Regions from separate parts of the Paenibacillus sp. JDR-2 genome, predicted to be linked through region 2. Evidence: riboswitches for the same ligand, from Rfam matches in the RefSeq annotation. Region 2 holds a riboswitch; each other region holds the start of a gene.
The links. Region 2 has a riboswitch for thiamine pyrophosphate ahead of thiC (phosphomethylpyrimidine synthase ThiC). Riboswitches for the same ligand answer to the same signal wherever they lie in the genome.
Positions count from the first base shown of each region.

Region 1: another riboswitch for thiamine pyrophosphate. It lies ahead of tenA (thiaminase II); the one in region 2 lies ahead of thiC (phosphomethylpyrimidine synthase ThiC).
Region 3: another riboswitch for thiamine pyrophosphate. It lies ahead of PJDR2_RS17695 (ABC transporter substrate-binding protein); the one in region 2 lies ahead of thiC (phosphomethylpyrimidine synthase ThiC).

Region 1 covers NC_012914.1:6,197,868-6,208,376, forward strand. Annotated here, with positions in the region: gene PJDR2_RS27145 (ABC transporter substrate-binding protein) at 1-656, opposite strand, end outside; gene PJDR2_RS27150 (ABC transporter permease) at 740-1,489, opposite strand; gene PJDR2_RS27155 (ABC transporter ATP-binding protein) at 1,489-2,313, opposite strand; gene tenA (thiaminase II) at 2,310-3,002, opposite strand; TPP riboswitch at 3,095-3,204, opposite strand; gene PJDR2_RS32610 (DUF3934 domain-containing protein) at 3,252-3,422, opposite strand; gene PJDR2_RS27165 (TetR/AcrR family transcriptional regulator) at 3,495-4,097, opposite strand; gene PJDR2_RS27170 (ABC transporter ATP-binding protein) at 4,254-5,156, shown strand; gene PJDR2_RS27175 (ABC transporter permease subunit) at 5,153-5,965, shown strand; gene PJDR2_RS27180 (glycoside hydrolase family 130 protein) at 6,630-7,691, opposite strand; gene PJDR2_RS27185 (MTP-1 family protein) at 7,762-8,709, opposite strand; gene PJDR2_RS27190 (carbohydrate ABC transporter permease) at 8,734-9,573, opposite strand; gene PJDR2_RS27195 (carbohydrate ABC transporter permease) at 9,560-10,435, opposite strand; gene PJDR2_RS27200 (ABC transporter substrate-binding protein) at 10,451-10,509, opposite strand, start outside.
Region 2 covers NC_012914.1:848,021-858,529, forward strand. Annotated here, with positions in the region: gene PJDR2_RS03785 (carbohydrate ABC transporter permease) at 1-468, shown strand, start outside; gene thiC (phosphomethylpyrimidine synthase ThiC) at 793-2,556, opposite strand; TPP riboswitch at 2,859-2,962, opposite strand; gene PJDR2_RS03795 (hypothetical protein) at 3,111-3,575, shown strand; gene PJDR2_RS03800 (hypothetical protein) at 3,590-4,033, shown strand; gene PJDR2_RS03805 (NAD(P)-dependent alcohol dehydrogenase) at 4,067-5,068, shown strand; gene PJDR2_RS03810 (OmpL47-type beta-barrel domain-containing protein) at 5,105-8,407, opposite strand; gene PJDR2_RS03815 (GNAT family N-acetyltransferase) at 8,602-9,147, shown strand; gene PJDR2_RS03820 (hypothetical protein) at 9,212-9,979, shown strand; gene PJDR2_RS33800 (RDD family protein) at 10,113-10,496, shown strand.
Region 3 covers NC_012914.1:3,974,504-3,985,012, reverse strand. Annotated here, with positions in the region: gene PJDR2_RS17700 (glycosyltransferase) at 1-928, opposite strand, end outside; TPP riboswitch at 1,292-1,404, shown strand; gene PJDR2_RS17695 (ABC transporter substrate-binding protein) at 1,554-2,588, shown strand; gene PJDR2_RS17690 (thiamine-binding protein) at 2,623-2,925, shown strand; gene PJDR2_RS17685 (ABC transporter permease) at 2,915-3,691, shown strand; gene PJDR2_RS17680 (ABC transporter ATP-binding protein) at 3,688-4,437, shown strand; gene PJDR2_RS17675 (TatD family hydrolase) at 4,458-5,258, shown strand; gene PJDR2_RS31970 (glucosaminidase domain-containing protein) at 5,402-6,187, shown strand; gene PJDR2_RS17665 (L,D-transpeptidase) at 6,212-6,550, opposite strand; gene PJDR2_RS17660 (DUF1453 family protein) at 6,708-7,238, opposite strand; gene rsmD (16S rRNA (guanine(966)-N(2))-methyltransferase RsmD) at 7,595-8,185, shown strand; gene coaD (pantetheine-phosphate adenylyltransferase) at 8,172-8,684, shown strand; gene PJDR2_RS17645 (nucleoside recognition domain-containing protein) at 8,685-9,917, opposite strand; gene PJDR2_RS31965 (S16 family serine protease) at 10,044-10,509, shown strand, end outside.

The sequences.
Region 1 (10,509 bases), 1.8 Mb from region 2:
AACGAAATCAGCTTCTCGCCTTCCTTCTCGAGCAGCAGCTTCTCGTGATTGATATAGCCGCCGATAATGCCATCGACGCGGTTTGTTGTCATCGCCGGAATCAGATCCCAGCCGATATCGACATAATTTAATTTCGACGGATCGCCCCCATCCGCCTTCACCATCGTATTAACCATAGCTTCATCCAGCGGTAAGGAAGGATAGCCGATTTTTTTGCCTTCCAGGTCCTTCGGGGTTTTAATCCCCGCCCCTTCCGATACAAAAAGCTGATTAAGCGGATGGCGGACAATCGCACCAACCGATACGACCGGAATATCCTCCGAGCGGGCAACGGCTATCTGAGTCTGGTAGCTAAGCGCCAGATCGGCTTTGCCCGTAGCGACCAGCTTCAGCGCGTCGTTCGTATCGGCAGGCGTCTGGAGCTTGACCTTAAGCCCTTCTTCTTCAAAATACCCTTGTTCCTCCGCCGCGTACAAAAACGTATGCACCGCATTCGGATACCAGTCCAGCAGCACCGTTAACTCCTCTGTTTGCCGTGCAGCTGAGCCGGCCTCTTTGCTGTCGTCCTTCTTAGAAGAGCACGCCGTCAGCAATAAAGCAAATACCAATCCTAAAGCTAAACCTGATTTCATGAATCGATTATTAGTCCTGAACATAAGAATGATCTCTCCCTAAAAAGAATTACCTTTAATAGATCTGACTCCAGCCATACTGGCGATTCTCGCTACTCAAGCATGTTCTAAACACGCCTGTGCCCAAGCACCAGTCTCTCTATGATTTGCGCGGCAATAAACAATGCAATTCCCATCAGCGACAAGAGGAGCACGCCGGCGAACACATCATCGCCGCGCAGCATATTCGCTGCCCGTTTCGTATAGACGCCAAGCCCGGACTCTCCGCCCAGCCATTCGCCAAGCGTGGCCCCGCCGACACTGATGGCGGCAGCCATTTTTAGTCCGGTGAAGAAGGATGGCAGCGCGGAAGGAATCTTCCATTTCAGAAACAGCTGCGCTTTGCCCGCTCCCATTGAACGGAGCAGCTCCCCGATCTCGCGGTCCGCCACGCGGAATCCGTCCGCCGTATTGACCGCAACCGGGAAGAAGGTGAACAGAATAACAACCGAGATTTTGCTTCCGATCTCATAGCCAAACCACATGACCATAATGGGCGACAACGCGATAATCGGAATCGTCTGCGAAGCTACGATCAACGGATAAATCGTCTTGCGCGCAAGGCTGGAGCTGTCAATCCAAATGGCGGACAACACGCCAAACACGACCGAGAAAGCCAGACCAAGCAGAGCCTCCCATAGCGTCAGGGCAAAATGCTTGCCCAGCAGCGCTGCGTGATTTAGAAGCGCGGCAAAAACATCCGACAGCCGAGGAATGATATAAGCCGGAACATCAAATACGCGAGTCCCAAGCTCCCAGCATCCGGCCAGCAGCAGGATAAACAGAAGGATTGGAAGCTTATCCTTAAACAGCTTCATCAGCCCGCGCCTCCTTCCTGATTGGAAGTGATCCGGCCAAGCTGCCGGAGTAGCAGGCGCTTCAAATTGGCAAAACGTTCATCAAGCGTTGTCTCATAGGTTCGCGGACGCGGCAAGTCAACCGCAAGCGGCTCAAGTTGCGTAATTGGTCTCGACGCCGCAACAAGCACCTGATCCGAGAGCAACAAAGCCTCGTCGATATCATGCGTGATGAACAGGATCGTCTTCCGATGCTTCTCCCACACCTGCAGCAGCCATTGCTGCATGCTGATCCGCGTCATCGCATCCAGTGCGCTGAACGGTTCATCAAGGAGCATCAGCTCTCCGCCGGCAAGCAAGGAGCGGAGGAACGACACCCGCTGACGCATACCGCCCGACAGCTCATGCGGATATTTCGATTCCGTACCCGCCAGCCCAAGCTCAGGCAGCATCTCGAGCACCCTACGCCTTGCTTCGCGCTTAGGCATGCCGGCAAGCTCGAGGCCGACAGCTGCGTTATCCTGCACCGTGCGCCAAGGCATCAGGCAGTCTCGCTGCGGCATATAGCCGATGGTGCTTCGCTGACCGGGAACGGCACCCGCTGCCGCAATCGTTCCGGATTCGGGCTGGAGAAGACCGGCGAGCAGACGGAACAGGGTTGTTTTGCCCATGCCGCTTGCAGCTACGATACTGACGAATTGCCCCTTGGGCACTTCCAGATCAAGTCCGTCGAAGAGCGGCTCCTCGCCTTCAAACCGGTATGTCAGCCCTTTAACAGTCAAGCCCGCCGAAACCGTTAAGCCCTCTTCCCGAGCCCTCTTTACGGTAATCTGCTGCTTGTTCACACCGGCCACTCTTCCTCTCGGTAGGCCATATCCCAGAACATATATTCAAGCTTGGAAGCCATGATGAAATGCTGCTCGAGCTTCGCCAGCTCCGGCTCCGGCAAAGCTTCCGCCAGTTCATCCATGATGCCGATGCACCAGTTGGTCAGCTCGCCAAACTCCTCGGAGCTGTACATCAAAATCCAGTCCCGGTAGAGAGGATGATCAAGCGCGCCGGGCGCTTCAGCGAACAGGACGCCAATCTCCCGGTAGCTCCACATGCAAGGAAGTACAGCCGCCGCAACCTCGGCGATTGAGCCATGCGCGGCAACGTCAAGCAGATATTTGGTATAAGCGATTGTGGTAGGTGATGGTTCCGTTCTCTCCAGCTCTTCCGTTGTCACGCCGAATCGCTCGGCGTATTGCCGGTGCAGTCCCATTTCCACGTTCAGAACGGAATGGCATAGCTCGGAGAATTTCCCCATCGTATGGAGGTCGTTAGCCTTAATGCTGCCGTAAGCGAACATTTTGGCATAATCGATTAAGTAGACGTAGTCTTGCTTGAGGTAAAAGATAAACTTCGCGGGATCCAGTGTCCCTGCCTTCAGCTCCTCGAGAAAAGGATGACGGTGACTCTGTTCCCAGATCCCCTTCGAGCTCTCGTACAATCTCCCGGTGAATTCCCCGGTTTTTATCGTTTTCGTTTGCATTGCTTTCTGCCACTCCTTTGCTTTAGTAACCATAGGTAACTAACGAGGGGGCGCTAGAACAACAGAAAAAACCATCCGCGAATATACGAATGGCTGTAATTCGATCGGTTCTCTACGCCAGCATTACCTGGTTCAGATTAACGGTCAGGCAAACAAGTTGCCTATCTCAGCCGGACTTTATCCAGCACCCGCACGCATTATGCAATTACACTCACTATAACGGATCTGTGAATATTAGGCAATAACCTATTATTCGCCGGCTCCGCCCTTGCCTTCAGCCGTTTCCTTCTTCTCCGCGCCAGCCTTAGGCCCTTTGCTGAATACACGCTTCGCGCTCTTCTTCTTTTCGGCCTTATCCCAACGGCTCCAGCCCTTCTTGCCGGTTCCTTGTCCGATGCCGCTCTTTTTTGCTTTAACCAATCTGTACAGCTCCCTTGTCCTCTAATACGGTGTATTGTACCAATAGCAGGGCGGTAATAGCAATGTTTAAGCTTAAGCCTCCGGCTCAATCCCGCAAACGCCGTAAAAGAACAAGTGGAGAAATTCCTCGAAGAATTGCTCGCCTTTCCCGCTTTGCTGCGCCTCTTCCAGCAGCTTTTGGGATTGCGCGACAAACATGTTCACGTAAGTCAGGATCATCTGCGTCGATACCTTGTCCGAGATTTGCCCCCGCTGCTTGCACTCCTCGATAAAAGCATGCATAAGCGGCATAGCTCTCCGCTGCGTCACCTCGTCGATATAATCCGCAAACGCCGGATCGCCGCTCATCATCTGCTGAATGAATTCCGGAGTGAAGCGGCGGAATGCTTCTGTATCGGCCTTAACCACGTATTCCACGAACTGCTGAAACGTTGGACCGCGGCTCATGAACATTTCGAAATCGTCAACATGCTCCGTAACGTAATGCTTGAAGGCTTCCCGAATGAGAATCTCTTTGCTGCCAAAATAGTTATAGATCGTCACCTGCGACACCCCTGCTTCGGCAGCGATGTCGGCAATGCGGATATATTTAGGCTCACAGCCCTGAAGCATCGCGAGGACCGCGTCCCTGATCTTTGCTTTAAGCTGCTCGGCTCTTTTTTCAAATCCGTTCATGTTACCCTCCGGCTCTCCAATAAGTATGAACTAATGAAATTATAGCACATAAATATTTCATAACCCCATTGACTTCTCTTTTAGCCGAGCCTATCATAATGATGAAATATAGAGATATTAATATTTCATAACTTTTCGAAAGAAGGTGCGGTCAGCATGCTGGTCGTAGACGGTTTAACGAAGCTTTTTCCGGGCGGCAAAGGGATTACCGATGTGTCCTTTACCGTGAAGCAAGGAGAGGTATTTGGCTTTCTTGGTCCTAACGGCGCCGGGAAATCCACAACGATCCGCCATATTATGGGCTTCATGAAGCCCGACCGCGGTAGCGCGTCGATTAAAGGACTGGATACATGGAAGCAGCAAGGGACCGTACAGAGGCTGGTCGGCTATTTGCCGGGGGAGATCGCTTTTATCGAAGGAATGACGGGCAAGGAGTTTCTAGCGTTTCTGGCCCGCATGCAACGGGTGGACAGCGCGGCGCGGCGCAAGGAGCTGATCGAACGGCTTCAGTTCGACGTCTCCACCCCGATCCGCAAAATGTCCAAAGGGATGAAGCAAAAGGTCGGCATCGTTGCGGCTTTTATGCATAGACCGGAGCTGATCATTCTGGATGAGCCGACTTCCGGCTTGGATCCGCTAATGCAGCAGTTGTTCATCGAGCTTGTGCTTGAGGAGAAAGCCCGCGGCACCACCTTCCTCATGTCCTCCCACAGCTTTCCGGAAATTGAGCGGACCTGCGACCGCGCCGCGATTATAAAGGACGGCGTTATCGTCGCCACCAACAATATTCACGAGCTGCAGTCGATGCAGCGGAAGCTGGTTGCGATCGTGTTCGAGCATCCGGAGGATGCCGAGGCTTTCGCGCAGAGCGGCCGCGTGCCGGTGGAATCCCGTGACGGAAGACGGGTTACCGTTGCCGTGCAGGGGAATTATAACGAGCTGATTCATGAAGCCGCGAAATATAAGGTGCGCAGCCTGGATATTACGGCGCAAAATCTCGAGGACGTCTTTATGCAGTACTACGACCGGAACATGGACAAGGGGGCGGCGGCGTTATGAACTTCCCGCTTTTCAAGCAAATGATGAAGATACACCTGAAAGGCATGAGCAATTATGCGTTTGGCTCAGCCTTCTACATTTTGCTTATGTTCTGGCTGTATCCCGGCATTGCCGACAATACGGGGGCTTTAAATGAATTGATTAAATCGATGCCGGAAGGGGTTGTTAGCGCCTTTAATATCCAAGGCGGCTTTGGCAGCATGGAGGCTTTTATTTCCGGCGAATATTACGGACTTATCCTCCCGCTTCTGCTCTCGATCTTCAGCATCATGCTGTCGACCGGTCTTATGGCCCGCATGGTGGATCAGGGATCGATGTCTTATCTGTTGTCTACGCCAACGACCCGCCGGCAGGTTGCCTTAACCCAGGCAGGCGTGCTGTCCACGGGGCTTCTGATTATTATGCTTGTCACAACAGGTGCCGGACTCCTCGGCTACGTATGGTTAATCGGAAATAAGTTCGAATTCAACGGAGCCCGTTACTTGGAGATGAACGCTGTTGCTTGGATGCTGTTTATCGCGGCCAGCGGCATTAGCTTCCTGATCTCTTCCATAATGAACGATGAGAAAAAGGCGCTTGGCACCTCCGGATTTATCGTTATCGGCATGTTCGCGCTCGATATGCTTGGCAAAATCAGCGACAGCGTGGAATGGCTCCGGTACATCTCGATCTTCGCGCTGTACCGGCCAAGCGATATAGCCGCCGGCAGCGGCGATCCGCTGCTCTCCTCGCTGATGCTGCTGGCGATTGGCCTTGCCTGCTTCGCTGCTGGTATTATCTCCTTCAGTAAGAGGGATCTTCCGCTATGACGGGAACCGGTGGCCCGCGGCGGCGTGGCAAGATGCGGAGCTAGTCAGCGGGGACGCATCCGGCCACCTCGCCTGCGGCACTCAACCCCGTCGGGTACTCACGTGCCTTCCGTCAATTGCGCCGTTAAGGTCCCTAAAGGACCTTAACGGCTTTCTTTTTGTCATTGCAAGTCAGCTTAAGGTCCCTGAGGGATCTTAAGTGTACAAACATTGGCGTTTTATTTGCCATTTCAAGCATAACGTTAATCCTTAAGGTCACTAAGGGACCTTAAGGACTTCAATTTTCACCTTACGGAGCCGCTTAAGGCCCCTTAGGGATCTTATCTGGTTAGCTCTCTAACACACCTTAAGCCACCTCACCCTTAACACCGTCGGTATCCCACTAAACCTAAGCAAATAAGACCCTCGCGGGGTCTTATGATCACCAATATTACTCGGACTTCGCACGTTAAGACCCTGCCAGGGTCTTATCCCAACGCCGCACGCCAGCAACATGCACATCCCCGACTTACCTATGCAAATAAGACCCTGCCAGGGTCTTACGATCACCAATATTACTCGGATTTCGCCCGATAAGACCCTGCCAGGGTCTTATCCCAACGCCGTACAAAAAAAGCCGTCCCTGCTGCCCAAAGGCACAGAAGGGACGGCTTTTTCATTAGGTTTATACAGCTTCCAGACTATCCAGAATCTCGCTTAGGCTAAGCTCGGCGCAAGCCATGGACGTATCGGCAGCTCCGTAATACATACGGATACGATCGCCGTCTACCAGCGCGCCGCAAGAGAACACTACTCCGCCGAAGAAGCCATTCTGCTCATAGTCGGCCTCCGGCTCCATAACCGGCTTGCCGGAACGGGCAATAACCTTGGACGGGTCGTTCAGGTCCAGCAGCACCGCGCCCATGCAATAGCGGTTATCTTTGGTCGCGCCATGGTACAGCTCAAGCCAGCCTTTGTCCGTCTTGATCGGCACAGCGCCGCCGCCAAGACGGCCGCTGTCCCACATGCCATCGCGCAGCCCGATTAAGTGGCGGTGATTGCCCCAGTAGAGCAGGTTGTCGGACTCCGCAATCCACATCTCCGGACGTCCGCAGCTCTTTGTCGTTGGACGGTGCAGCGCGTAATACTTGCCGTTCACGCGTTCCGGGAAGATCAGCACGTCTTTGTTATCCGGACCAAAGATCATCCCGTGATGAGTCACGCTCTCGAAATCCTTCGTCGACACAAGCGATTCACCGATGCCAACCGGCGAAACCGCCGAGAAGTAAATATAATAGGTATCCCCGATCTGCGTAATGCGGGGGTCCTCGATCCCAAACGTCTCAAGCGATTGGGACGGATACACAAACGGCTTATCGTTGATGGTAAAATGCCGGCCGTCTTTGCTTCGCGCAATACGAAGGTAAGACAAGGAAGTCAGGTATTCAAACGACGGCGCATGCTCCTTCCGTACGATAACGCGCGGATCGGAGAAATCGTAATCCTCGTCGTCCAAGCGGACCGGGAACAAGTCCAGCTCGCCCCGTTCCACGTTATAGACCGGCGCCAGCACGACATTCGGGTCCGGGCTGATAGGCCGTTCAGCAACGCGGAGCAGCATGATAACCTCCCCGTTATATTCCGCGATTCCGGCGTTAAACGCGCCGATAACTTCAAAATCGGGACGGTGCGGTTTAACGTCCGCGGGCGTAACCAATGGATTCTGTTCATATCTATAGATGTTCATAAGATGAGTCCTTTCTTTCGTTCATTGCTTGACCGGCCTTATTCGGCCGGGTAATTATGATTAACCGAAATTACAAACCGGCAAAAGGGTCGTTGATGGTCAACATCTGCGCATCGGCATCGCTGATACCGGCATACAACAAGGCGCTGCCGTCCTCCCGTCTCACCAGGCCGCCGCTAAAGACAACATCCTGCAGGTCCGGCCGCTTGGACGGTCCAGGCAGGAACCGGTTGCGCTCGGCGATCATCTTCATATCGGTAAAAGAAGCATTCCCCGGATCAAATACGAAGGCCATCGGATAATAATGACGGTCTCCGGCTTCGTCGAAGCAGGCCGTATGGCCAAGCACGCCGATTCGGCCGTCGTTCAGCAAATGAGCTTCATTGGCACCGCCCCATTCGCCTTCCGCGAATTGCCCTTCAAGGAGCGGCGCGTCGTCGATAACATTCGTCGTCAGGGCATCCAGCGAAGCAACCCGCGCAAAACCGATTTTGCCGCGGCCTCCCTTCTCGCCCTGCGGGCGGGTGAAGACCCCAATGCTGCCGCTTTGAAGCTCGACAAGACGGATATCCTTCATTCCGTCAGGTCCTTTGAAGAAGGGCTTCAAATCGCGAATGCCGCTGCCGCGGTAAAAGACCGTACGCCACATAAGCGCGTCCTCCCGTTCCGGATGCGGATAGATCTCGACGCCTCCAAGCACCAGTTCCCCGCCAATTCGGCAATGGAACGGATCCTGAAGCGCCAGCACGGGAGCGTCTTCTACGGGAAGCCACTTGCCGCCTTGCTCGGAGAAGAAGACGACGTCGGAATGCTCGCTGTCCCTCGATTCCACGCGTCCCGGAATGATATAGAGCCCGCCATCTTGGATTGGAGCGGCGATATTGTATACGTCTTTATCGCCTACGCCTTCGAAGACGATACGCGACGGGCTGTCAGCCCGGGCTCCGGAGGCACGGTAGGCTTCGAGAAGCTCGGTGCAGGCCAGCGGCCTGCGGGCAATTGGTTCTTGAACGGTCATGGTTCGTTTCCCCCAATGTTGATGTTATTTCAGGCTGAACTGCATGCCTTCTTGGAACTTCTTGCTGAATATCAGGAACATCACGATAATCGGCAGCGTCAGGATGGTTGAAGCCGCGTACAGAGGACCCGGATAAGACCCATACGGCCCAAACATCTGGGACAATAACACGTTCAGCGTCAGCATGGAGTCGCTCTTGACCGCAATCATATCCCATAGCAGCTCCGTCCACCGTTCCATAAGCAGGAACAGGAAGATGACGGTCGTGATCGATTTCGACATCGGCAGCATGATTCGGAACATGATTTTCAGATCGGACGCTCCGTCCAGCTTGGCCGCTTCGATGAAGACTGTCGGCACCGCCTTGAAGAAGTTCGTGTACATAAAAATCGCCCATAAACTGACGGCCTTCGGGATGATAAGCCCCAAATACGTATCGTACAAGCCCACACGCTGAATAATCAGAAACGACGGCACGAGCAGAATGATAGCCGGGAAGAACATATGAAACAGAACAAAGTTATTGATCGCGTTCCGGCCGAAGAAATTCAGCTTCGACAGCGCGTAAGCAACCATGATGCCGAAGAACATCATAAGCGCCGTTGAAGCGATCGAGACGAAGATACTGTTAAAAAAGGCGTTTATCCAAGGCCGTGTAATACCGGTCTCGCCGCCATTGAAGAGCCAATCGTACGACTTGGTCGTAAATCGGGTAGGAAAGAGCTGCTTGTCGATCTGCGTCCAATCCGCGAAGGAGCTGAGCACCATATACAGGTATGGATACACCATAATGAGCAGGAGCACGGCCGCGATTCCGTATCGAACAGCTCTTCTCGTACCGCTGTGCTTTTTAGACCCAACCATTGCGCTTCCCCCACATCTCCAGAATTTTGCGGATAACGAAGATCGAAATAAACGTCGCCACCGAAGCCAGCAGCGCTACCGCGGATGCGTAACCAACCTGCATGTTCTGGAACGCCTGCTTGAAAATTTCCATCTGCCAGGTGTTCGTCGCATGTCCCGGTCCGCCGCCAGTCAGCTGATACACCTCCGTGAAAATGCCAAAGGTAACGCCAAACGCCAGAATAAGCGTCGTATACAGCGAAGGATAGAGCAGCGGAAGCGTAATGCGCCAGAAACGCTGGCTGTCCTTCACGCCGTCAATCGCAGCTGCCTCATACACTTCCTTATCTATGCTTTCAAGGCCTGAAGTAATAATAAGCGCGTAATAGCCCGTAAATTTCCATGCAAGAATCGCGCCTACCACGCAAAGCGCCGAGAACGGTGAACCAAGCCAGTTGATATCCAGCCCGATGCCGCGCAAAGAGACGTTTACGGGGCTCGTATAGGAAAGCAAGCCTTTTACGATCAGAGCGCTAACGACGCCGGAACTCAGGTAAGGCAGGAAGAAGCCGATCAGGAACAGACTTTTGAACCGGTTCAGTCCGTGTACAAGCACTGCCACTGCCACCGCCAATACGGTAACGAGCGGAACAAAAATCATCATGAACTTATACGTATTCCAAAAAGCCGCATGCACGCTTGAATCCTGCAAAGCGTCCATAAAGTTGGCGAAGCCAACGAAATTAAACGTCGGGGCGATCAAGTCCCAGTCCGTGATGGACAGGAAAAACGACCAGATCAGCGGTCCGAAAAAGAAGATTAAGGAATAGATGAGATAAGGGCTGGTAAATAACCAGCCCAACTTGTTATTGCGTTGGTCCATGAATAGGAGCCTCCCTTACTTCAGGGCTTTTTCCAAAGCGGACTTCATCGCCGCCCAGCCCTCCGTCGGAGCGA
Region 2 (10,509 bases):
CTGATTCCGCTGTTCAGCATGTTCAACAAGGTTCATCTGATCGACAATCCGTTGTCTCTCATCCTGTCTTATGTGGCGTTTAACATGCCGATCACGATTATGATCCTGCTTGGCTTCTATGTCGCTCTGCCGAAGGAAGTCGAGGAAGCGGCTATCATTGACGGAGCCAGCATTCATAAAGTATTCTTTAGCATCGTGTTCCCGATGACAAGCTCCGTTCTGGCTACAACGGGCATCATCAACATGATCTATAACTGGAACGAATTTATTTTCGTCAACACGTTTATCAGCTCGGATAAATTCAAAACGCTGACCGTTGGCGTGCAAAATTTTATCGGCCAATATACTACCGACTGGGGCGCAATCGGCGCCACGCTGATGATCAGCATCCTGCCTATCCTTATCACGTTCCTGTTCCTCAGCGACCGGATCGTAGAAGGTATTGCGGCCGGATCGGTAAAAGGTTAAACGGAAATCAGCAACGGGGCTGGCTGTGCCATCGTCATTTATAATGACTTGGGCACAGCCCTTTGTTGTTTTCACCCCTATGTTGGATTTACGCCAATGAAATCAGGGGGCAAAGGAAGACTCCGGAGGCTGCGTTGGATTCGTTCCAGTATAAGGGGCCGGAATGAGCAAGAATCGTCCAAATGAGCTAATTATCCTGTAGCCATTCCAATGTAGATCGAGTAACTGGTCAAAATTAGTCTGACATGCTGTACGAAATCCAACGTAGCTCTACTACTGTTGCCGAATCGCCTTCGAATCACTCTGGAAACGCACCGTTTTATTTCAGCCGTATAGCTTGCTCCCGGACATTTTGAACGAATCCGCCTGCTCCTTCATTCCGGCTTCCAAAGCCGCTTCGTTATTCAGTCCGCGTGCTTCCGCATATTCCCGGATGTCTTGCGTAATCCGCATGCTGCAGAACTTTGGTCCGCACATCGAGCAGAAGTGCGCTGTTTTCGCCGCCTCGGCGGGCAGCGTCTCGTCATGGTAGGCGATCGCCCGTTCGGGATCAAGGGACAAATGGAACTGGTCGCGCCATCGGAATTCGAACCTTGCCTTCGACAGGGCGTCGTCCCGGAGTTTCGCCATTGGATGTCCTTTGGCAAGGTCTGCGGCATGCGCTGCTATTTTGTAGGCGATGACACCGTCTTTAACGTCTTCTTTATTGGGGAGGCCCAGATGTTCTTTAGGCGTTACGTAGCATAACATCGCCGTTCCGAACCAACCGATCATCGCTGCTCCTATCGCCGATGTGATATGGTCGTAGCCAGGTGCGATGTCCGTCGTGAGCGGCCCCAGGGTATAAAACGGCGCTTCCTTGCAGATCTCCATTTGGAGGTCGACGTTTTCTTTGATCAAATGCATGGGAACGTGGCCCGGGCCTTCGATCATCACCTGAACATCATGCTTCCAAGCGATTTCCGTCAATTCTCCAAGCGTTCTCAGTTCCGCGAATTGAGCTTCGTCGTTAGCATCCGCAATGGAGCCTGGACGAAGGCCGTCTCCAAGCGAAAACGACACGTCGTAGGCTTTCATAATCCCGCATATTTCTTCAAAGTGGGCGTAGAGGAAGTTTTCCTTGTGGTGGGCGAGACACCAGGCAGCCATGATGGAGCCGCCCCGGGAAACGATGCCGGTAACGCGTTTGGCCGTAAGCGGGATGTAACGCAGCAGCACGCCGGCATGAATAGTGAAATAATCGACGCCTTGTTCAGCTTGTTCGATTAACGTATCGCGGAACACTTCCCAGTTCAGGTCTTCCGCTTTTCCGTTCACTTTTTCAAGCGCCTGGTAAATCGGCACCGTGCCAACGGGAACGGAAGAGTTGCGAATAATCCATTCGCGTGTCGTATGGATGTTTTTTCCCGTGGACAAGTCCATAATCGTATCCGCTCCCCAGCGGGTTGCCCACGTCATTTTCTCGACTTCCTCTTCAATGGAGGACGCAACGGCCGAATTGCCGATGTTGGCGTTAATCTTCACATGGAAACGGCTCCCGATGATCATCGGCTCGAGTTCGGGATGGTTGATATTGGCCGGTATAACCGCGCGCCCGCGGGCCACTTCCGAACGGACCAGCTCCGGATCAACCCCTTCGCGAATCGCAATAAACTCCATTTCCGGAGTCACGATGCCTTTGCGGGCGTAGTGAAGCTGCGTGACGTTTCTCCCCGGTTTTGCGTGAAGAGGCCGGTGATTCAGGCAAGGGAAAATTTCCTCGCCATTCTTCTTTGCTCGTTCCTCGTCCGAAAATCCGTTATCTTCCGGCTTAATGATCCGGCCGTCGTAAGCTTCCGTGTGGCCGCGGTCGCTGATCCACCCGCCGCGCAGGACAGGGAGTCCTTTACGCACATCGGCCTCGTAGGACTCGTCCGTGTACGGGCCGCTTGAGTCATACACCCGCACTGGCTCGTTGGGCTGCGGCTGTCCGTCTTTTCCCCGACTGTCGGATAATACGATTTCGCGCATGGGAACCCGAATATCTTCCCTCGATCCTCTCACATACGTTTTGCGGCTGCCCGGTAGCGGCGTTGATAAAATCGGCATCAAAAAAACCTCCTTAAGAACATTCGATAGGTTCGGAATGTCCGCTAGGAGGCCGTTGTTTAGGGAAATGAGACTGTACGCGGGATAGCTTCAGCAGTTAGACACGGACAAATAGGCAGAGCTCGCCCCGGCAGGGCACAGCTTGCAACCCCCGGTCGCTCCCTAAAGGCAGCTTTTGATGCGGCCGGACGATCACCGGCAACAAAAAAAGCCGCCCCGTCGGGAGCGGCTTGAGGTGTCGAAATCCGTGCAAATCGAAACGGACGAATGACAATCGCACCCGTTTCTATCGCATATGGCTGACGCGCACAAGACCACTTTCCTACGCTGGCATAACCCAGATCAGGTTCAAAGGGACCAAGGCTACGCCTTATCTCAGCCCTTGCGGGCGCCCCTAGTGGAATTCCTAGTCAAAAGAGTACACTCGAAAAAAGGGTCTGTCAAGCAGCCGTTCAAGAGGAATCTTTCATTTTATGGCTGATAGGCAGGATGATTTGGGGGTTTATTGAATAGTAATATACAATCTCGTACTTGATCAGGGGAGGTTGGATGAATTGGACAAACAGCCATTCAAGCATGCGGTTAGGAACCCTTCGGGCGTTAAAAACATTTTTGCGATGACGGTGCTGTGTTCACTCTTTCTTGTTAGTACGCTGCGGGGAAAAGACGATGATACGATCCTGTACGTATGGGGTATCGTGGTGTTCTGCTTCTGCGCTGCCGCATTGCTCTGGTCTCTGTACCGGGCGGTACAGAAGCCGATTGATCTCTGTTTGCAGGAGGATACGCTTTTGCTGAGCGGAAGCACAATCACCGCGGAGCAGATTGAGGTCATCATGATCAGGCGGGACTCGGTTCACCCGATTATCGGGATTAAGCCTCATGGCGCGAGAATTGTTCCTGTCCGCATGTGCTTCAGGTATGTGGACGAAGAGGATAAAGGCTTCGCGGATATCGCCGACTGGGCGAAGAGGAATAACGTAAAAGTCGACTACGGTTTCTTTTTCAGATGGATATAGATAGGGAGTATGAAATGAAACAATTAACGGGAATCTTGCTGGTTACGTTTGTCCTGCTGCTGTCTGCTTGTGCAGGCAAAGGAGCCTTGACTGCCGATGACGTGAGCAAAGCTCTTCAGAAGCAAGGCCTTGAAGTTCGTGAGTTAACGGTCGATGAGGCGAACCTGCTTGCAGCTAGTCCTACCATTGCAATCAACGGAAAAGAACCCGTACCTTTGGAATTAGCTTTGCCGGCTGCAGATATGGCCCATCGTGAGTTTTTGCTCGTATATGTGTTCCGCTCTGAAAAGGAGAGAGTCCGTGTAGAAAAATCAGATGGTACTCCTACTCCAATACAGTTAAAAGATTTGTACCCAACTTTATTGAAAAAGAAAAATGCAATCGTGACCTATTGGTCGTACAACAAAGATAACCCGCTTCTTCTAAAGCAGATCAACCAAGCGATGGAAAAGCTTTAATGCGATTTGAACGGCGTAAAATGGAGGACGGACATGAAGGCTCGCAAGATGAAAGCGCTGGTCTATAAGGCTTACGGTTCTCCGGAGGTTCTCCAAATCAAAGAAGTGGATGTCCCCGTGCCGAAGGAGCATGAAGTGCTGATCGAGGTTCATGCCGCTTCGGTCAATTCATGGGATTGGGATCTGCTCCGCGGCAAACCGTACATAACCCGCATTGGCGGACTCCGCAAGCCGCGGTTCCCGATTCTTGGCGCCGATATTGCCGGAAGAGTCATCGCCGTTGGCGCCTCCGCCTCGCGGTTCCGGCCCGGCGATGAGGTGTTCGGCGATCTGTCCGGCTGCGGCTGGGGCGGATTTGCCGAATACGTATGCGCGGGCGAGGAGGCATTGACTCCAATGCCGGAGAGGCTGAGCTTCGAGCAAGCGGCAGCGATTCCGCAAGCCGCCGTGCTTGCCCTGCAGGGAATGCGCGATAAAGGAAATTTGCAAAAGGGCCAGAAAGTGCTCATCAATGGGGCAGGGGGCGGTGTCGGTACGTTTGCCATCCAATATGCCAAGCTGCACGAAGCGGAGGTAACCGCCGTTGACCGTGCGGGCAAGCGGGACATGCTGCTAACCCTCGGAGCGGATCATGTACTGGATTACAAGAAAGAGGATTTTACCGCAAATGGCCGGCAATACGATCTTATCCTGGATGTAGTGGGAACCCGTTCCGTTTTCGAAGTGAAGCGTGCGCTAAAAAAAGGCGGCACATACGTCATGATTGGCGGTTTAATGCCTCGTCTTCTCCAGACGCTGCTCGCCGCACCGCTGATCCGCAGGCTTGAGAAGAAGAACATGACTATTCTGGTTCATAAGCCCAATCATGCGGATCAACAGGTATGGAAGTCGCTTGTGGAAGCGGGCCGGATTGCTCCCGTCATTGACCGGCTGTATGGATTGCAGGATGCCGCCGAAGCTCTACGGTACTTCGGGGAAGGGGAGTTTAAAGGAAAAGTGGTTGTCCGCATAAAAAGCGAAACCCCCATGCCATAAAGGCATGGGGGTTCTTGCCGATCGTTTTTTAAGCCATTATTTCCTGACCGTAACGGTAATCGTATCGCTCGTGGTAACGCCTGCCGCATTCACAAGCTCACAGCGGTATTCGTAAGTACCGGGCGTTTTGCCCGAAATGACGGTTACAGCGGTTTGCGCCGCGGGAGTAACATCCTTCAGCGATTGCGTATCGATCAGTACGCCATTCTCGTATAAGCGGTATTCCGTGGCATTCGTACCCCACCACAAATTCATCGTTAATTTGTAGTTTCCGTCTTGATCCCAGTTGTCATGGGACAGGACGGCTTTGCCCGGGGAAGCGTCGGTTACTTTTACGACCAGCGTACTGCTGGTTGTTTTGCCATACGCATTAATCAATTCCGCCGTATACGTGTAGGTTCCGTTAGCTTTGCCCGCGATTTTGGTTTGAACGGATTGGGCGGAAGGAGAAGCGTCTTTCAATTCAACGGTATCGATCAGGACGCCATTCTCGTACAGCCGGTATTCGGAACCGTTATTGCCCCACCAGAGGTTCATCGTTACCGTATAGCTTCCGTCTTGAAGGCCGTTATCCCAGCCGTTGTTATGGGATAAGACCGGTGTTCCCGGAGCGCCGGTGGCAAGCGGCTTGCTTGTCACTTTGAACGTGTAGCTTGCAGTGGATGTATTGCCTGCTTTGTCGGTTACCGTGTATTTGACCGTGTGGCTTCCGATGCCAAGCTTGGAGGCTGCGACAGAATAGCCGTTTGCAATTACGTTATTGTCCAAGAGCAACTGCTCCGAAGCTACGCCGGAAAGCGAATCGCTGCTTGCAAGGTCATAGACAAGGTTCGCGGTCTCAACAACGTCCGACACTTGTCCGCCGGACTGCGTTAATACTGCTGCTGGAGCGGTCTTGTCCAATTGAACATTGACCGAAGACACGCTGCTTTTGTTGCCTGCAGCATCAACCGCGTAATAGGAGAATGTATGATTGCCTTCTGCAGTTACGTTAACGGGCGATGTATAATTCGCAAAGCTGTCGTTGTTTAACGCGTAAAACGACTCTACTGTACCTTCCGAGTTGTCTTTAGCGGTTACGGTCACTTGGACATCCTGATTAAACCAACCTTCCGCATTTGGGGAAGCGGACAGCGAGGCTTCAGCGGTTGGCGGCTCGTTATCCACCGGCTGTACAACCATGAAATCCGCGAGGCTGCGCGGCTTCAGCTGGAACAAGTCTTTAAAGATAGCGGACACGCCGGTAATCGTTACCTTTTGGCCTACGGTGTAAGGGAAGCTGCTTTGCGTAAGGCCGGTACGTCCGTCAACACGGATGTGATTAACCGTTCCGTTATCGCTGACAGCGTCAAACTCGAAGGATCCGGATGGCGTGGCAGAGATGATGTTGGCAATCGTCGCGTCATTCAGCTGCAGCAGCTGGCCTTGATTGGAGCTGTCCACCGCGGTTACGGGGCTTGGGGCTGGTAAAGCTGCCGTTCCCGTTTTTTCGATGGCGGCAATATCTCCAAGCTCAAGCTCGGTATTATAAAGTGCCGTAGTCGCGGTTACTTTGACAACATCGCCCTGATGATAACCGGCTGCGTTCTGGTACACGTAAATACCGCCCGTCTGATCCTGCAGGTAGAAGGTTTGTCCGCCGAAAATACCGGGCTCCGTCGTCACCACGCCTTCAACCGTAACGGTAGCGCCGACGGTTTTGGCACGGGATTCCGCGATCGTGATTTTGGCGGGAATTCCTCCTTCATCGCCCGGAAGAGGCTCAGCGGCTACGTTGCCGAGCGTAACGCCTTCTGTCAGCAGGTTCGTGCTGTTTTGTCTAAGGCGAAGATTAGCCGCGCCGGTGGAGCCGGACTTTAAGCGAATGGTTAAATCCTTATAAGCATGTCCCGTAGCATCGGCCGTAACGTTAAAGTTCGCGCTGTAGCCGTAAGCGGTTGGCCAAGTTCCGTCCGCATTTTGCACCTGAGCGATCTGGGCGCCGCCTGTTACTAAATAAACGCCGATCTGATAATTGCTCACGGTCGAATTAGGAGCCAGGTTGTTAAATACGACGCGAACCGGGAACGACGTTCCGCTGCTGGGCAGCGTTGCCTGGCGGACAAAGCTGTACGCCGGATTGGAGACCGCAGCTACCCCGCCGAATGAACCTGCTTTATACGTCGAGCGGTCATACCATTTGTAGCCCGCATTTGGAGCAGACCATGGTTCAGGCTGCGGCTCAGTGGACAGGGATGGAGTCTCGAATGGAAGAAGAGCAGTAGGCTGGTCAAGCTGCAAGCCGTTTACTTGGCTCAGGCTTGTATAGCTTTCTTTCGTCGACAGCCAATCGATCATGTTAACAAGCAGAACGCCGTCATTCACTTCTTTGAAGCCGTCGTAAGTTGTTTTCTTCGCGCCCGTATCTTCACGCGAATATTTAGGCGTTACGTCTTCAACCGGGGAGGAATCGCCGATAAAAGCCGCTTTCCCGCCGCCAAGCTTGGAGACGGCGACATAAGGGCCTTCCGCTTTCCCGCCGCCGTTATAGACCCCTTGGTCAACCGCGCTTGCCCAAGCTTCATTCGTTTGCGGAAGGTACACAATGCCTTTTGCTTTTGTCGGATCAATAATGGCAAGCGTCGAGCCGGCATGCATAGCTACGGCCGATACGCCCTCCGTAATGCCAAACGCCTGGTTTGGAGCCACAATGTTGGTTGCGTTAATGTCGCCAAGCGCATTGTAACGGAAGCGGATGCCGAAGTTATCGGCCAGCCAGTCCGAGCTTGCGACATTTTGCATGGCATAGGAATTGGCTTCCTCCGCGCTCATGCCTTGAGCAGGATTCGTCCATGCGCCGCGGCGGTAACCGTTAATGGACTCCGAGCCGTCCCAGCGGTTTTTATTCCGGTCTGCGTTGTAATGGTCGCCGATGAAGAAGATGCTGCCGCCGCCTTCGACATATTGCTCCATGGCCGCTTGCTCCGAGGTTTTAAACGGAATGTTAGGTTCAGCAATAACGAAAACGTCATAACCTTTCAAATCGTCATACGTAAAGGCTGTAGACTTGCGAAGCTCTTGGACGTAGTAGCCATTGTTGGCAAGCCCGTTGGCGAAATCCGAGAATCCGCCGTCGATTACCCAGTCTGCAGCTCCTGCCGTTTGCGCGTGCGTGTTGTCGAACAATACCTTTTTGCCCGCATTCTCGTTGACGACCTTAGCGTTGATGAAAGGGGCAGGGTCCGATGGTCCCTCCGCATGAGCGCTATTGCTTGTCCATTGATACTGAACAGGTACAACCAGCAGCATTAACAGCAACAACTTTAGCCATTTGTGTCTCACTTGAAGCAATCTCTCCATAACCATACCTCCCATTGTATCTTTCCGGCGTTAGTTTACCACGTGCTTCCAGATTTGTGTGATAGGGTATTGTAAAAGAGGGACCGCATGGACTAGTTCAAAAGTAGGGTTCTTTACGGTTTTATTTGTTTTTTTCCCTTTAACGGACACCTACTAACGTATACTTGAAGAAAGGTTGGAAGGAGGAATACAACATGCGTATTGACGGCGAAACCTTAGCGCTTAGAACCATTGAACGGGAAGATATGTACCGGCTGTGGCAATTAAAATACGGGGAAGAGAATCCGGAGTGGAAAAAATGGGACGCCCCTTATTTCCCTCATAACCGAATAGATTTCGAAGCCTTTCAAACCCAAACGGAGGTCCGGCTGTCCGCCGATGACGGTCCTTCCATGCTGATTATGGAATCGGAAGGACAGATCATTGGGATCGTATCCTACTATTGGGAAGACAAGCCTTCGCTGTGGCTTGAGCTTGGCATTACGATCTACAGCCCGGAGCATTGGAGCGGGGGTTACGGAACGGAGGCTTTGACGTTATGGATCGACTATCTGTTCGGGGCTATGCCGCTCGTGCGAGTCGGGCTCACCACTTGGTCGGGCAATAATCGAATGATCCGCTGCGCCGGGAAGCTTGGAATGACGATGGAAGCAAGAATCCGCAAGGTACGCTTGTATAATGGCGAGTACTACGATTCCATTCGGATGGGGATTTTGCGCGAGGAATGGGAAGGGCGATAAAGAACGCATTCAACTCCTTATTTTGGGAATAAATAGAGATATCCCATCAATGAGGTGTTTGCTATTGAAAAAGTGGATATGGACAATCGTGATAATCCTCGGATTTACTTCGTTAGCCGGAACGACTGCTTTTGCAAAAGAGAGTAACCCTGCAATTGAATTCGCCAATGCCATTACGCGTAATGACTATAGAGAAGCACAAAGCTATATCGCTCAAGATTACGTGCGCATTCCCGAGATTCCGGAGCATGTTTCCGCTCAAAGCTACAAGCTTGCGCCTTCGCCAATAAGCGGAGAACAAATCCTTATGGTGAGCTTCTATGACGAGAAGCGAAAAACCGAACGACTGGCTTATATATGGGAATTGTCCGTTAACTACGGCCGTATCACTCAGATTCACGTTTTATATGAGGGCTTCAACCCGCTGGCGGACGAGGCCCGGTTAATACGAGAATATCAAACCAAATTCAAGCGTCATCTTCTAACCCCAACCGAGCTGCCTTTTAGGAAAGTTACTGAATTTCATGGCTATATCGAGGATGACAGCTCGATTGAGCTGCTGTATCGGAGCGATGAAATAAACGGTTTTTTCAAGGTTAAAGCATCTCCTGTAACCGTGGATTTGGATCGGTTCAAATTTGATAACGATGATGCTTATTACACTTTGAAAGACGGAACCAAGGCGCTCTATCGAGTAAATAATAACTTAGCCTATGAGTTGAGGTTTCAGAAGAACGGAATGCAGTATACGCTTGCGATCGGGAACAAGAAATATTTGAAGGTCCAATACAAACCGGAAACCTTGCTGAAAATCGCGAATTCCATGGTATAACCGGGCTGTCTCCCGTTAGAGGGGGCAGCCTTTTTGTTTTAGTTTCTTATTGTGTTGAAGGAGGATATTGTTTGCTTATAACGTATTTTTCTAGAAATACCATAAAAACTTAACGTTGAAAGCAGGGGCAGTAATGAAGAAGAATAGACTATTGGCATTTTTTATCGATTATATCTTGGTTCTGTTTATCTTTGTTCCAATTAGTATCTTTATTAATATCAACTCGACTGAAGAAAATTCTAATCGACCATTTGAAATATTTTATCCGCTTCTGTTTCTAGTGCTGTTTGTTATCTCTAATAGAGATCTTATAGGCGGCAGAAGCATCGGCAAACGAATAGTAGGGTTGGGTGTAAGGGAATATTCTAATCCTCATAACACGCCAGGGAAATTGAGGCTTTTTCTCCGGAATATATCTCTGATCGTGTGGCCGGTCGAACTCTTCCTATTGCTGATTAAGGGGAGGAGACTGGGCGACATGCTCATGAGAACTAAGGTAATTGAACTCAATAAATAGCAATCGGTAAAAG
Region 3 (10,509 bases), 3.1 Mb from region 2:
TAACGAGCTGGTAGGATACGGGACAGGAATTTGAAGCGTTCATAAACTCCGTGTTGCCGGACCAGTTCGTCGCTATGACCGGTTTACCCAAATACATCGCTTCCGCGAGACCAAGCCCAAAACCCTCGGCACGGTGAAGGGAAACATAGCTGTCCGTGCACTGCAGCAGGGCGTTCACTTCGTGTCGGGACAACACTTTATCAATTAAATGCATATTGCTCCGTTCGGCAATCAGCTTCTTCAGCTCGGCAAGCTCATTCGGGCGGAAGTCCGCATTATTTACTTTAAGGACAAGTCCAACGCGCTGATCGTTTTTGTCGAAGGCCAGCTTGAAGGCTTCAATTACCGCCCGGGGATTTTTGCGCAAGGTAGAGCTCTGAACGTCGTACATCATTAGAAACAAAAACCGGTTGTCCGGCAGCCCAAAGGATGAGCGGTTAATATTCGGCGCGACTTGTACTTGGATACAGTGCGGAATAGTAATAACGGGAACGGATGCCCGTTTGGAGACGGACTCGGCTACAAATTTGCTGCACACCCATACCTCATTGACATGGCTGAAGCCTTCCACATGCTCTTCCGGAAACTCCGGCAGCTCCCAATGCCAATACCCGATGTTGTAACGGCTGTTAAACAATTCGTTACCGAAATGCTCGCGGGCAGGACGCATAAAGTCGGCATTCATATGAAAGATATTGGTGTTGTACCGGGCTTTATCCAGCAACTTATGCGACCAGCTGTAATCCGACATTCTCGAGGCTACGGCAAGCGGGAAATTAAGGAGTCCAAACGGTATGGCCGCCGTATCAATCGCTTTTGCCGCTAGCCTCGAGGATTCCCCGATCCCCATCTCGGCATGAACAAAGCCGATAATATTTACGCCTGGTTCCCGGGTTGAGGCGTCGGATTGAAGCTTTGCCAGCTCCACGGCAGACCGCCCGGAGCTGCGCTTATTGGAGAGCCGGCGTTGTTTTCGCTTGGATTGCCGCTTAGCGGTTCGTCTTCCGTATGATCGGGTACGGCCTCCTGATTTGCGTCTTCTAGACTTCGATGCGTTCGGCCGTTTTGGCTTCTTGCCTCTCTTGTGTCGTCTTTTCACCCCGGTTCAATCCTCTCGATATTAGCGGATATGCACTCGACTACATACTATTCATGCCGGTCACACGGCTATAAGGACAACAACCCACCAAGCGCAAAAATCGGCGTATGTCTAACTTTAGATAGATGACTTATTTAAAACGAAGCTGGCTTTTTTGGGCAGAAAGGGTATAATAAAGTTTACTGACGTAAGTGAATAGCACCGGGGAGCTGGTTGAGGCTAGCTGAGAGGGAATTCCGAAGAAAATTCCGACCCTTATACCTGATCTGGATAATGCCAGCGTAGGAATTGTTATTAAGGTATGCCTTCTATTGTAAGGAAGCGTGCAGACCTTTAATAAAGCTGACGAAATGTATGGCTCTCCGGATCTCGGAGGGCTTTTTTTATTTTCAGATGGTAGTCCGGCCATAATAGCGAACGTCATAGTCAAGAAGAGAGAGGGAGAGACAGAAAGATGGGAACAGGTGCAAAGAGAAGGTTCGGTATTTCTGCAGCCATGCTGGCGGTAGTTGTGCTGCTGGCCGCATGCGGCTCGAACAACAACAAGAATACGGAGAATGTGTCAGCCGGTAACGGAGCGGACAAGCCGTTGACCAAAGTAAAGGTCGTTCTGGATTGGACGCCTAACACGAATCATACCGGATTGTACGTGGCACGGGATAAAGGTTATTTCAAGGAGCAAGGCCTTGATGTTGAGATTATTCAGCCCGGCCAGGACGGCGCGGATAAAATGGTAGCCTCCGGCGGAGCGGAGTTTGGCGTCGGCTACCAAGAGTCGCTCACTATGGCGCGTATCGCCGGCGTGCCGCTTGTATCCGTTGCTGCCGTGATTCAGCATAATACTTCGGGCTTTGCTTCGCCGGCATCCAAAGGAATCGACTCTCCGAAAAAGTTTGAGGGCAAAACCTACGGCGGCTGGGGCGCGCCGGTAGAAGAAGCGGTAATCGGCTCTCTGATGCAGGAAGAGAACGCGGATGTATCCAAAGTGAAGATGCTCAGCATCGGCGACACGGATTTCTTTACGGCGGTGAAGCGAGACATTGATTTTGCCTGGATCTACTATGCCTGGACCGGCGTGGAGGCTGAGCTGCGCGGCGAGAAGCTGAATATGGTTTACTTGACCGATTACAGCGACAAGCTGGATTACTACACGCCGCTTCTGGAAACTAGCGAGAAAATGATCGCCGAGAAACCGGAGATTGTTAAAGCGTTTGTTGCGGGTGCCGCTAAGGGCTATCAATTTGCGATTGACCATCCGGAGGATGCGGCGGAAGTGCTGATCAAAGCAGAGCCGGATCTGAACGCCGACTTGGTGCGCGCGAGCCAGAAGTGGCTTAGCCCGAAATATACGGATGACGCTTCGCAATGGGGCGTGCAGAAGAAGGACGTATGGGTGAACTATTCCCACTGGATGTTCGAGCACAAGCTGCTGGAGAAGGAGCTGGAGGCGGATAAAGCGTTCACGAACGACTTCCTGCCGAAAGCTTAGGATAAAACAATAGGATTAAGAGGAGCTGACGATGATGGCCAACGCGCTTGTAAGTATTCAAATTCTGCCAACAACGCCAAACGGGGAAAGCGTTATTCCGTTTGTGGACCGCGCAATCGAGATTATTAAGGCATCGGGTGTCCCTTACCGGGTAGCGCCTCTGGAGACAACGATGGAGGGCGAACTCCCGCAATTGTTCGAAATCGTGCAAACCATGAATGAAGCTATGACCGAGATGGGCTGTCCGTCCGTTATCTCGCAGGTGAAAATTTATTTCAATCCGGCTAACGGGGCTTCCATGGGCCGGCTGTTGGAGAAGTATCCGGATGGGCAATAAAGGCTGGTATCACGCAGTCTGGCCTTCTCTGCTTCTCGTTATCTTTATCCTTGCCAGTTGGCAGCTGTCGGTTGATAGCGGCGTTGTACCCGAGTGGCAGCTGCCTTCGCCGACTTCTATCGTAAAAGAGATGTTTGACGTCTGGCATCGCCTAATGGACAATGCCTGGGCAACGGTGGAGCTGGCGCTCATCGGATTTGGCGGAGGAGCAGCAGCCGGAATCATAATTGCTGCTATTCTGCATCTTATTCCATTTGTCCGGAGGGCGGTCTATCCGCTGCTTGTCGTAACACAGAACGTGCCGGTCATCGCGATTGGCCCGATTCTTACGATTTGGCTGGGTTACGGTGTTCTGCCCAAGCTTATTTTAGTCTGGATCGTTTGTTTCTTCCCCGTATCCGTTGCCATGTTGAATGGCTTCAAGGATACTGATCCAACCCTTCGCAATTATATGCGGATGATTGGAGCGGGGGATTGGCAGCTGTTTACGCGGCTCGAGTTGCCCAATGCCGTTACGCACTTATTCTCGGGCCTCAAAATCGCTGCTTCGTATGCCGTTCTAAGCGCCGTTGTTGCGGAGTGGCTCGGGGCTGACAAAGGATTAGGCCATTATATGATTCTGTCATCCAAAGGTTATGAGCCGGCGAGGGTATTTGCATCCGTCTTTCTGATCGTGGCGCTGAGCCTTGCTTTATTTGGTCTGGTTGCTCTCATCGAAAGACTAGTCATCCGGTGGCGTCCGGCGAAAGGAGGGGGAGGAGCATGACAGCTCCGGCGCTTGAACTAAAAGGGATCCGCAAAAGCTTTGATGCAGGCCGGAAAAACGTACTGAACGGCCTGTCGCTTACCATTGCCGAGAACGAATTCGTCTCCATTATCGGTCCCTCCGGAAGCGGAAAAACAACGTTGTTCCAGCTGATTGGCGGATTGGAACAACCAACGGGCGGTGAAGTCTGGATTGACGGCAAGCAAGTAACCGGGAGCCGGGGACATATTTCGTATATGCCTCAGCAGGCCTCCCTGATGCCTTGGCGTTCGGTGTCGGCTAATATCGAGCTAGCGCTTGAGATTGCAGGCACGGAGCGTAAGGAAGCGGGTCGTCAGGCGCGTGAATGGCTGGAACGCATCGGTCTCGCGGAGTACGCGGATTCCTATCCCCATGTGTTGTCCGGCGGGATGCAGCAGCGCGTATCTTTCCTGCGGGCTCTGCTGTCCCCCCAGACCTTAATGCTGCTTGACGAGCCGTTTGGCGCGCTTGATGCGTTAACGAGACAGCAGATGCAGCAGTGGCTGATGTCCATCTGGGAGCAGAATAAACGATCGGTTCTCCTCGTTACGCATAGCATCGAAGAGGCGTTGCTGCTATCTGACCGGATCATTGTATTGTCATCAGCGCCGGCGGTTATTTTGGAAGAAATAAAAGTTCCATTCGCAAGACCCCGTTCTCCGCAATTATGGCGGGAACCGTTGTTTAACGAGCTCAAGCAACAGATTCATGAGCTGCTTCATTAAGCTGAAGGAGTTGGTTCATCATGGAGTCGAAAAAGGCAATTGACGCGCATATTCATATTGATTCTTATGAGGAAGCGGATCGGCAAGCATTTCTGGAGCAGGCGTTTGAAGCGGGAATCGAAGCGGTTGTAGCCGTGTCGATGCATTTGGATTCCTGCAAGACAAACGCATCGCTCGCCGAGTTGTTCCCGGGCAAGGTGTTTCCTGCATACGGTTATCATCCCGAACAGCCGGTTCCTACGGCATGGGAACAAGATGAGCTGGTTGCATGGGTTAAGGCGAAGCATGGAGCCGGCGAAGCGTTCGCTATTGGAGAGGTTGGCTTGCCTTATTATTCCCGGACCTCTGCAGCCGAGGAAGGGAGACCTTTTGACGAGACGCCTTACCTCGATTTGCTGGACCGGTTTGCCGCGCTTGCCGCGGAATTGGGCCGTCCGATTATTCTGCATGCGGTATATGAGGATGGGGCCAAGGCTTGCGATATCATGGAACGTCATCAGTTGAAGAAGGTTCATTTCCACTGGTTTAAGGGAGATGAAGCGACGATCAAGCGGATGATCTCCCTCGGCTATATGATTTCGGTGACGCCGGACGTGGCCTACGAGCAAGAGATCAGGACGCTGGTAGAGCGGTATCCTTTGGAGCAAATGATGGTGGAGACGGACGGGCCGTGGCCTTTTGAAGGGCCTTACGAGGGCCGGATGACCGTGCCGCAAATGGTTTATGATGTTTGCGCGCATATCGCCGCGATCAAGCAGCTTCCTGAGCAGGAAGTAAGGGAACGGCTGCTTTCGAATACGCGTGAATTTTATAGTTTGTAAGCAGTGCAGCTCCGTTAGTCCCGAAGATGGGCATAACGGAGTTTTTTTGTTGCCGCAGCGGCAGTCACCGTTACGAATCGGATCAGAACCCCATACACTGAGAGGAGCTTGTATAAGTTTTTGACTGGAAAGGAGGAGGATAAATGGCGAATCTGACAAGATCGCAATTTATTGCAGCGCTTGTCCCGGCGGTTCTGCAGGTCAGACGCGAAGGATCATCGATTTTTCCTTCCTTGCGGCTTGCGCAGTGTATGCTCGAGACAGGCGGAGTCATTCATCCTTGGTACAACCTCGGAGGTATTAAGGTCGGCTCGGGCACTCCTAATGCCTATTGGCATGGAGAAGCGGTGGTGAAAGGTACCTGGGAAGTGGTTGACGGAACATTGATCAGCATGAACTCGTCGTTCCGCGCTTATAACAGCGTGTATCATTTCATGAAGGATCAGGATCTGCTGTTTGCGACCCCACGCTACGTTCGCGTCCGCGCAGCCGTGACACCCGAACAACAAGCCACGATGCTGTATGTGAGCGGTTATGCGACGGATCCTGCTTATCCTAGTAAGCTGGTCACGCTCATAAACCAATATTCCTTGAAGCAGTATGATACGGCCTTTGCTTCCGCATCATCGACAACGATGTTCCGTTCCTCGCAGACGATTCCCATTCTGGTAGACGGTCTCGTTGCCGCGACCGGATACTTAGACGGAGGAACAACCTGGGTTGCTGCCCGGGCACTTGGGGAAGCGCTTGGAGCCGCTATCGGCTGGACCGCAGGCAAGGTAACGGTTAATGGCCAGCCGCTTGATTCCCGGCTCGATATTTCCACCGGCTATGTAATGGTTAGAGACTTGGCGGCGATATTAAACCGGAAGGCGGTTTGGGAGCAGGCAACCCAGACGGTCACTTTGAAAGCGGCAGATCTCCCTTAAGAGACTGCCGCTTTTCCCTTGCTATTAGGGGCGAATCGTGACACGTGTACCAATCGGCACGAGGTCGGATAAAGCAAGCACATCCTCGTTGTACATCCGGATGCAGCCATGCGAGACCATTCTTCCGATCGAGGAAGGGTCGTTCGTGCCGTGAATGCCGTAATGCGGTTTGGACAATCCCATCCACAACACGCCAAAAGGTCCGCCGGGATTTTCTTGTTTATTGATAATCTTGTATTCTCCTGACGGAGTCTGAGTAACCATCTTGCCTATGCCAACGGGATAAGAGTTCACAACAACATTTCCATCAAGCAGATGAAGCATCCGGTCCGACAAATCGACGATTATTCGGTAAACGGCCATGTTGCAATCCCCTCGTCATTATTTTTTGCATATGTCATGATATTCCTGACAAGCCGCAAGGTTACGATCTTATAGGAGAATGAAAAAAAGCGTCCCGAAGGAACGCCTTTTTATATTGAAACGCGCTAACCGCTTAAGGACGGTGTAGCCGTTTCACCTAGGATACCTCCGCTTTCTCGTCGCTCTTGCGAAGGATAAACGTATAATAGCCGATATAATAAGCTACAAGCAGGAAGAAAGTTGCCGCGGTCAGCGGATCATTCGTATACTGCTGCATTTGGGCCGTTTCGTTGTTTAGCGCCGGATTCATGGCAGTGGTGCCTCCTGCGCCGAACATCTCGATGATCCGGAAGGCGATTCTTCCGATGAACAGCAGGACAACCAAGGTCTCTATGCCGACATGCGTCCGGTAAAACAACGTATCCTCGCGCTGTTCGAAACGGCTGTGCTTGATGGCATAATAAGCAATTACCGCGCCGCAGGCGATACCGATGGCATCGGAAATGTAGATCGCAGGATGCGGGAAGCCGGAGGCCAGCAGCAGAATGCCAATGATACTGAAGATACCGATGCGCATTTTCAGCCTGCTTGGTTTGAAAGGCTGAAAACCTACCGAGCGCTTCAAGCGCCGGTACACGACAAACAGAATAATGAGTAGGGGAATAATATAGCTGCCGAACTGGTTCATAGGGCCGTAAACCTCCCGTCTATTAAAAGTGGTACTGTAACTATATACCAAAATGACTGGAATTAGCAGAGGGGAAATGGCCTGTTTACAAAAAAATCGGACGCTCATTTCTGAGCGTCCTTTCATGGGAGAGGAGAAACCGGACGAAGAGCTTATGGGGAAACGTAAGTCTTCTCCGCGGTTGTCTACGGCATCTTCCGACGCCGATGATTTTATCTTGTCCGGTTTGTGGGCGATTATACATTTTACGCCAAAAAAATATTGCGGCCCTCGTTCCTCCCCTTCAGGTACCTTTATAATCCAAGGGAAAGTGTGGTACTATAGGCAACGACAGTAGAGGAAGGGAGCAATAAGCAGTGAGAGTCATTGCGGGAGCGGCAAAAGGCCGCACGCTGAAGGCGGTTCCAGGCATGAATACTCGCCCGACGACCGATAAGGTGAAGGAAGCGATATTCAGCATGATTGGGCCGTTTTTCGACGGTGGACTGGCACTCGATTTATTCGCCGGCACCGGCGGACTCGGTATTGAAGCTTGGAGCAGAGGCATCGAGCGGACGATCTTTATCGACCGGGAAAAAATAAGCATTGATATTATTAAATTAAATACCGAAGCGGCAGGAATGGGACGGCATGCGGAAATATACCGCAACGACGCGGATCGCGCGCTGAAGCTGCTGGAGAAGCGGGGAATCGCGTTCTCTATCGTCTTCCTCGACCCGCCTTACCGCTTGACCCATATGGACGAGCTGATGGCCGATCTGGCGCAGCGGTCGCTGCTGGAGGACGGGGCGACCATTGTGGTGGAGCATGATGCCGGGCATGAGTATCCGGACGAGATGGAGCATTTTATTTTGGTAAGAAAACAAAAATATGGCGATACGGCAGTTACAATCTACCGTTATTCGCCCGGCGGCACAGATGGAGGAACCAGCCATGCAGATGAATGAGAACGGACGAGTAGCGGTCTATCCGGGGAGCTTCGATCCTCCGACATTGGGACATCTCGATATTATCCGCCGTTCGGCCAAGCAATTCGACCACGTCATTGTGGCGGTGCTGAACAATACAAGCAAAAGTCCGATGTTTACGCTTGACGAGCGGAAAGAGATGCTTCGCGAAATAACGCGCGACATTCCGAATGTGTCGATCGACAGCTTCCGGGATCTGCTCGTACGGTTCATGAAATCGCGCAAAGCCAGCGTGATTGTCCGCGGCATCCGATCGGTGACGGATTTCGAATACGAGCTGACGCTTGCCTCGACGAATCAATTGCTGGATGAAGAGATCGAGACGATCTTTATGATGACGAATCCGAAATATTCGTACCTTAGCTCCAGCATTGTGAAGGAGATCGCAATGTTTGGCGGACCGGTTCACGAGCTTGTACCGGCCCCCATCGAGTCACGTCTCGTTGAAAAATATAAAGCGAGGCAGTCGAATGGCTGATTAGCGCTTCTTCAGGTCAGGGGTACGCGGCGCTGCTGCCCGCATCAACAGCAGCACTATAGCAAGAACGGCGACGGCCGTCAGCGCATACGGCCACAGCGATGGGAGGCCAAGTGCGGTGACGGCCTCGTACGCGTTGGAAGGGCGCACCCAGTGTACGCCGTCCTGCAGCATGGCTGCCGTTGCGCCGGTCAAGCGGCTTGGCAGCATGGCAAGAACAGCTTGTGCGGGCTTCCACAGCAGCAAGGCGAACGCAGCGGCATGCAGCGCATGCAGCAGTCTGGCGCCAATCAGCGGCAGCAGCTTCAAATCCGTGCCGGTGATGGCATAACCGGACTGCAGCAGCGCGCTTAAGCCGCTCCAGGCTAGAATGGCCGCAACAGCGGCGGCGCTTATGGCGGTGGTGATGCCTGGACCCTGCCATACGGCAGCCCCGTAGGCACCGATATGGCTCTCGAGCAAAGCCGGCAGCAGCAATTCGGCAGTACCGCTTGGCAGCACGAATTGGATGAGCGGCAATGCCAGCCTGGCTGCTACGGCAGCGAAAATCATAAAGCCGCCAACAACAAGCAGCTTTTGAACGCCGGAAGAGACCGCATCGCCAAGTACTTTGCCAAAGCTGCGGCCGTCACGGTCGCGGCTTGTTGTAATCGCATTTGCTACATTTTCCATCAAGCCTCTCGAAGCAACCGCCGTATGAGGGGCATTAAGCTGATGCGAGGGAGACCTCCGCCGGCTGAACAGCGAAATCCATCCCGCCGTACAGAGGGCGGAGAGCCAGACCATAAGAGCTATAAATAAGCCAAGCTCAGGCCGATGCAGGAAGCCTGCTCCAATGACAACCAGCATAAAAAGAGGATTGGGCATATGGGACAAGGCCAGCAGTCTTTGTCCTTCGCCTCTGGTTACCAGCTGATCTCGGCGAAGAGCAGCAGTCGCTTCGGCGCCTGCCTGATGCCCGGACAGCCACCCAAAGAGCAAAGGCAGCGCAGCCTCGCCGGGCAGCTTGAACAAGCTTCGCATCAGAGGACGAAGGAGAGCGCCAATTCCGTGAATAAGGCCGAAGGCAGCTATCAATTCAAATAAGACAAGAAAGGGCAGCAGGCCGGGGAATACGATATTCCACCAGATGGTCAGCCCCTGAAGGGAAGCTTGGAACGCTTCATCCGGCTGACGTATGATAGCGGCAACCATCAGAATCGAGATTGCCGCATACAGAATCGTTCGTGCCATATCTATCAACTCCATTGGAATTAGGATCATCGATTACGCAAGAGGCTCGGACGAACCGGGGTCTTTTCCATTGTACGCTCGTCTAGGGCGGGATAGACCAAGCCCTTGCGGAAGGGAGGGACTTCAATGATCAAGTTTAAGCTGAACGGCAGGGTTAGGCAGGCGGCAGGGATTTTTATGATTGCCGTTACGTTGTGGGTCATAGTGTATGCTCCGACACCGCTTGTTGTCTATGAGCCTGGTCTTGCGTTCGAGACCGCGCCATTAGTTCAGCGAAGCGGCAGCGGCGCAGGAATCCAGCAGACCAATTCCGGAGCGGATAAGCAGGGAGTTTTTCTGGTTACAACCATCAAACTGACCGATGCGAAGTATTGGCAGGCGCTTCAGTCTATCTGGAATAAAGACTTTCAAATATGGAGCAAGGACTCGGTGATGAAAGGGCTGTCGGAGAAGGATTACCTGGCGCAGATGACCAAAGACATGCTTTCTTCGCAGAATAGTGCGGTGGAGGCTGCCTATCGCTATGCGGAAATTCCGTATAAAATAACGTCCGTTGGGCTTCAGCCAGACGATGAGAACAAGAAAATTAAGA